DNA from 2 places in the Rahnella sp. JUb53 genome. Region 1 is predicted to be linked to the other one. Evidence: predicted binding sites of a transcription regulator. Region 1 holds the regulator's gene; the other holds the start of a gene.

Evidence for each region. Region 1 encodes LexA, which represses DNA repair genes until DNA is damaged. Its sites were predicted from a motif close to TNCTGTATGTACATACAGNA; they were not measured.
Region 2: the regulator LexA is predicted to act here: its motif matches at 1,391-1,410, upstream of EC840_RS01315 (metal-dependent hydrolase).

What each region holds. Positions count from the first base shown of each region.
Region 1 is NZ_SLYT01000007.1:28,137-31,557, reverse strand. It holds gene dinF (MATE family efflux transporter DinF) at 1-1,309, opposite strand, end outside; gene lexA (transcriptional repressor LexA) at 1,608-2,216, opposite strand; gene EC840_RS16635 (diacylglycerol kinase) at 2,336-2,704, opposite strand; gene plsB (glycerol-3-phosphate 1-O-acyltransferase PlsB) at 2,835-3,421, shown strand, end outside.
Region 2 is NZ_SLYT01000001.1:264,922-268,342, reverse strand. It holds gene kduI (5-dehydro-4-deoxy-D-glucuronate isomerase) at 1-438, shown strand, start outside; gene kduD (2-dehydro-3-deoxy-D-gluconate 5-dehydrogenase KduD) at 515-1,276, shown strand; gene EC840_RS01315 (metal-dependent hydrolase) at 1,429-1,986, shown strand; gene EC840_RS01310 (L-cystine transporter) at 2,175-3,421, shown strand, end outside.

The DNA of each region.
Region 1 (3,421 bases):
AGCCCAGTGCAATCCCGCGCAAGCCGAGGAAGACGGTCAGCGCCAGCCATAACGCATGGTTTCCCAGCACTGGTAAGGTCAGAAGCGTCAGCCCGTATCCGAGCGCTGCAACCACCATGCTGTTACGCATATCCCGCCCGCGTGTGGCACCGATAAACATCCCATCGAGCAGATAACACCAGACCGCCACCAGCGGCAATACAATTTGCCAGCCGAGGTAATGATCCGCCAGTTCACGCAATTCGGGGAGTGAGGTGAGCGCATTTATAATCGCCCCGCCGGCTACGGCATAAATTAGCGCAAAAGCCAGCGCCACCAGTCCGGCCTGACGGCACGCGGCATGCCACACGTTGAGCAGTTTTTCGCGATTGCGCGCACCGAATGCCTCACCGGAATGGGCTTCAATGGCATACGCAAAGCCGTCGAGTGCAAATGCGGTAAAGGTCAGCAGGTTCATCAGAACAGCGTTGACCGCCACAATGTGGCTGCCCAGCCGCGCACCCAGGATGGTCAGTGAGGCAAAGCATAGCTGCAACAGCAATGAGCGCAGCATGATGTCGCGGTTAAGTCCGAGAAGACGGCGCAAATTACCGCGCCACGCACTGGTGATTTCTGAACCGGTGATACCGCGTCGTTTCATGACACGCCAGACAAAATACAGCCCGATGAACAACGTGAAATACTCTGCACTGGCAGTTGCCATCGCCGCACCACGTACGTTCAGCCCCAGCCCCATTACCAGCCAGATATCCAGGATAATATTCAGCAGATTTCCCGCGATCAGCAAAATCACCGGCCCGCGAATATACTGGATCCCCAGCAACCAGCCGAGGATCACCAGATTCGCCAGAGAAGCAGGCGCACTGTACCAGCGGATTTCGATAAACAGCCTCGCCTGTTCCAGCACCGACTGACTGCCACCCACGACATGAAACGCCAGCTCCATCAGCGGATGGCGAAATAACAGAATGACGACACCGGCCAGCACCGCCAGCAAAAAGGGCTGCACAAAAGCACGTGCCAGCAACTGATTGTCTTTTGCGCCCAGCGCCTGTGCGGTCATGCCGGTGGTGCTCATGCGCAGAAACAGCAGCATCATGAAGAGGAAAGTCGTGACCATCGAACCAACCGCCACACCACCGAGATAATCGGCACTGTCGAGATGACCGATCACTGCGGTATCGACCAGACCAAGAAGAGGCACCGTGATATTGGAAAAAATCATCGGTAACGCCAGGGTCCAGAGTGCTTTATCCGCGGGGCTTAGAAAGGTATTTTTGAATGATTGTCGCAGGGAATGATGTTGCATAGAGAATCTCATGCCGGAGGTTCAGGTTATGCCTAAAATGACATCGCCCCGAAAGGGGCGATGATGAGAGAAACGCATTTCTCTTTGAATTCACATGGATGCCAGAGGCGGCCGCCATCCATATTCAATTAGTTTTAGTCTTCTCTATCTGACACAGCAATTTCTGACTCAGCAATTTCTGACCGAGTAATTCGAGTTGCAGGAAGGCGGCAAGTAAGAGAATCCCGATGAGCTGACATGAGTCAGTGATTCGGGTAAACGCACGCAGCCAACGCGTCTGCAGCTCGAAGTACGAAGGTCAGATCCAGTTGCCGTTACGGATGACGCCTACGGCTAGCCCTTCAATGCTGAAATTCTGTTCGCGTAAATCCACCACGATCGGCTGGAATTCGCTGTTCTCAGGCAATAACTGCACCACGCTGCCCTGCTTTTTCAGGCGTTTCACGGTGACTTCATCATCGATACGCGCCACGACAACCTGGCCGTTACGCACGTCCTGCGTTTTATGCACGGCCAGCAAATCGCCGTCGAGGATACCAATGTCACGCATCGACATCCCGCTGACGCGCAGCAGGAAATCGGCGCTCGGCTTGAACATCGCCGGATCAACCTGATAATGCCCTTCGATATGTTGCTGTGCCAGCAGCGGCTCACCGGCGGCAACGCGGCCGATCAGCGGTAAACCTTCTTCTTCTTCCATCAGCAGACGGATACCACGAGATGCACCGGAGACAATCTCGATAACGCCTTTACGTGCCAGCGCTTTCAGGTGTTCTTCCGCCGCATTGGGAGAACGGAAACCCAGACGCGATGCAATCTCTGCGCGAGTCGGTGGCATACCGGTGGTGGAGATATGATCGCGAATAAGGTCGTAGACCTCTTGTTGTCTGGTCGTTAAAGCTTTCATTCCGCCCCCTGGTTGTTTATACAGTCTTGCTGTGAGTATATACAGCTAAACGGTCAATGAAAACCTAAGATTGAATAAAAACAGGGCATAACGGTGATTCCTGGAATACAGATTCCAGATCAGAACCATCGCGGCCAAAAGATACTGACCCAGACAAAAATCGCCAATATGATGGTCAGAAGTACGGCAGCAGAACCGATATCTTTTGCCCGCCCTGAGAGCACGTGAAACTCAGGGCCGATACGGTCAATCGCGCATTCCACCGCACTGTTGAGCAACTCGGTGACGCAGACCAGCATCACGGAGCTTACAAGCAAAATGCGTTCAACCGTGCTGACATCGAGCCAGAAAGATAACAAAATTAACGGGATAGCCACGCTGGCTTCCTGGCGAAAAGCCGCTTCGTTCTGCCATGCGGCTTTCAATCCTTTCCAGGAATATCCGGCCGCTTTATAAATTCGGGTAAATCCAGTGACTTGGTTCGCCATTTCGGGTACTGATCCTTGAAGGGTTGTCCTTAAAAGTGTGCCGTATTTTAGCTTTTATATGACCACAGATCTCCACGGATCTTTCTGGTATCCTTGCGGCGAAATGGCTAACAAGAGGCTTCACGTTTTTATGTCAGGTTGGCGTAGACTTTATTACACATTATTGAATTTACCACTCTCATTGCTGGTAAAGAGCAAGGTCATACCTTCAGATCCGGTTACCGAGTTGCATTTGGACCCGACGCGCCCGATTTTGTACGTATTGCCTTACAACTCCAAAGCAGACTTGCTGACGTTGCGTGCGCAATGTCTGGCAGAGAATCTGCCCGATCCCCTTATTCCGCTGGAAATCGACGGAACGCTGCTGCCAAGCCATGTTTTCATTGCTGAAGGCCCGCGCGTGTTCTCGTATTACACGCCGAAGCAGGAATCCGTAAAGCTGTTCCACGACTATCTGGATTTGCACCGCAACAATCCGGATTTAGACATTCAAATGCTGCCGGTTTCCGTGATGTTTGGCCGTGCGCCGGGCCGTGAAGGTCAGGATGATACGCCGCATCTGCGCGTACTGAATGGCATCCAGAAATTCTTTGCCGTGCTGTGGCTCGGACGTGACAGTTTTGTCCGTTTCTCCAATACCGTTTCCCTGCGCTATATGGCGACAGAGCACGGCACCGACAAAACCATCGCTCAGAAACTGGCACGCGTGGCGCGTAT
Region 2 (3,421 bases), on a different contig from region 1:
CATACCACTTTTCCAAACAAAAAGATCACGCTGGCGGAAGCCTCACCACAAACTATCGGCGACGCAGCGACCAGCAACCGCCGCACTATCAATAAATTTATCGTGCCGGACGTACTGGAAACCTGCCAGCTGACCATGGGACTGACCAAGCTTGAAGAAGGTAGCCTGTGGAATACCATGCCTTGCCACACCCACGAGCGCCGCATGGAAGTCTATTTCTACTTCAACATGGAAGCGGAAACTGCGGTATTCCACATGATGGGGCAGCCGCAGGAAACCCGTCATTTATTAGTGCATAACGAGCAGGCGGTAATTTCCCCAAGCTGGTCGATTCATGCGGGCGTAGGGACCAAAAACTACACCTTCATCTGGGGTATGGTGGGAGAAAATCAGGTATTCGACGATATGGATCACGTCAAGGTCAGCGAACTGCGCTAACTCTCTGGCTCTGTCACCGCAGGCGGAGCCACTCAATTTTTATGGCGAACATGCCGTTGCAAAAGAGACTCTGAATATGATCCTCGATTCGTTTGAATTAAACGGCAAAGTCGCCATCGTGACCGGTTGTAACACCGGACTTGGCCAGGGCATGGCGTTGGGTCTCGCTCAGGCGGGTTGCGATATTGTGGGTATCAACCAGTCCGCGCCAGAAGAGACAGAACAAAAGATTATCGCCACCGGCCGCCGCTTTCTCGATTTACGCGCCGACCTTAGCAGTATTATAGAAATCCCGAAGCTTATCGAAAAAGCCGTCTCTGAATTCGGCCATATCGACATCCTGGTCAATAACGCTGGAATTATCCGCCGCGAAGATGCTATCGAGTTCAGCGAGAAAAACTGGGACGACGTAATGAATGTGAACAGTAAGACGCTGTTCTTTATGTCTCAGGCTGTAGCGAAGCAGTTCATTAGACAAGGCAATGGCGGCAAAATCATTAATATTGCCTCTATGTTGTCGTATCAGGGCGGGATCCGCGTTCCTTCCTATACCGCATCTAAAAGCGCAGTCATGGGGATTACCCGGCTGATGGCTAACGAATGGGCAAAGCATAAGGTTAATGTCAATGCCATTGCGCCGGGTTACATGTCCACCAACAACACCGAGCAACTTCGCGCCGATGGCGATCGCAGCAAAGAAATTCTCGACAGGATCCCGGCCGGACGCTGGGGTTTACCGGAAGATGTCATGGGGCCGGTAGTGTTTCTTGCCTCAAAAGCCTCCGATTACGTCAACGGTTACACGATTGCGGTAGATGGCGGCTGGCTGGCGAGATAACTGCTCAGAATGTGACAATCAAAAGGCGTATTTTTATACGCCTTTTTCTTTTTAATCAGTCCGTTGACAATTAGTTACAGGGTGTCTCTTCCAAGATTGTGACAGTTTCACTTATACTGGATAAAATAACAGTTATCCAGTTCGGACGCGTCATGACGGCGGAAGGCCATCTCATTTTCTCAATCGCCTGTGCGGTATTTGCCAAAAAGGCGCAGCTCTCTCCGGAGCTGGCGCACGGCGACTGGTGGCATATTATTCCAGGGTCCCTGCTTACCTGTTTATTGCCCGACATCGACCATCCGAAATCCGTGCTAGGTCAGCGTCTGAAGTGGCTTTCCCATCCAATCGCCCGGGCATTCGGTCACCGCGGTTTTACCCACAGTTTACTGGCTGTGGCGGGCGGTATTTTCCTTTTGCGCACGCATTTTCCGCACGACTGGGTCATTCCGGTAGACGCTTTCCACGCCATGATCATTGGTTATCTGAGCCACATTCTTGCGGATATGCTGACGCCAGCTGGCGTTCCCCTGCTTTGGCCATGTCGCTGGCGCTTTCGTCTGCCGATCATCAACAGTCAAAAAGGCAATCAGCTGGAACGGACGTTGTGTCTGATGCTGGTCGGGTTAACGCTGTTCTGGCCCGACTGGACGCCCATCATTGGTGCAATCAATCCTGATATTTTTAATCACATCCTGAAATTGTTCATCTGACCGGCATAAAACACCCGCAACTTGGCGATATTTGATACGAATCAACCCAAAAAGTTATAAAGCATTCTTTTTGGATATAAATGTTCAGGTGTCCAAACTGATATTCTGCTCACCATTGCTTTGGGATGGTGCAAACCCTGTCGGGGACACCCGTTTTAAATATCAAAACTATAAGTCTGGAGTTCGGTATGAATCTTCCGCTCGTTCTTAACGTAGTGGTTTTCGTTGTTCTCCTGTTGCTGCTGGCGCAAACCCGCCACAAGCAATGGAGTCTGGCAAAAAAAGTATTACTCGGTCTGGCCATGGGTGTTGTGTTTGGTCTGGCTTTACAGCTGATCTACGGTTCCGACGATCCGGTACTGAAAACCTCTATTACCTGGTTCAACATTGTCGGTAACGGCTACGTCCAGTTGCTGCAAATGATTGTCATGCCGCTGGTCTTCGTTTCGATTCTGAGTGCGGTAGCAAAACTGCATAACGCGTCTTCGCTGGGCAAAATCAGTTTCCTGACCATCGGTACCCTGCTTTTCACCACGCTGATTGCCTCGCTGGTGGGTATCTTTGTGACCGGCCTGTTTGGTCTGACCGCTGAGGGTCTGGTACAAGGTACGCAGGAAACCGCGCGTCTGACTGCGATTCAGTCAAACTATGTAGGCAAAGTGGCTGACCTGAGCGTGCCTCAGTTAATCCTTTCCTTTATTCCTAAGAACCCGTTTGCTGACCTGACTGGCGCAAGTCCGACGTCAATCATCAGCGTCGTTATCTTTGCTGCTTTCGTGGGTGTTGCCGCCTTGCAGCTGGTAAAAGATGACGCAGAAAAAGGCCCTCGTGTTCTGGTCTTCATCGATATCCTGCAGGCATGGGTGATGAAACTGGTACGTCTGGTCATGAAACTGACCCCGTACGGTGTTCTGGCGCTGATGACCAAAGTGGTTGCCGGTTCCAACATTCAGGACATCATTAAACTCGGCAGCTTCGTGGTCGCGTCTTATCTGGGTCTGGGGATTATGTTTGTGGTTCATGCCGTACTGCTTTCTTTCACTGGCGTGAATCCTGCGAAATTCTTCCGTAAAGTCTGGCCGGTGCTGACCTTCGCGTTCACCAGTCGTTCCAGTGCGGCAACCATTCCGCTGAGTGTTGAAGCGCAAACGCGTCGTCTGGGTATTCCGGAATCTATCGCAAGCTTTGCCGCTTCCTTTGGTGCCACTATCGGCCAGAACGGATGCGCAGGTCTGTACCCGACAATGCTGGCCGTGATGGTTGCACCAACCGTCGGTATTAACCCGTTTGATCCAGTATGGATTGCGACGCTGGTTGGTATCGTAACACTGAGCTCTGCCGGTGTGGCGGGTGTCGGTGGCGGCGCGACCTTTGCTGCGCTGATCGTATTACCTGCTATGGGTCTGCCGGTCACGCTGGTGGCACTGCTTATCTC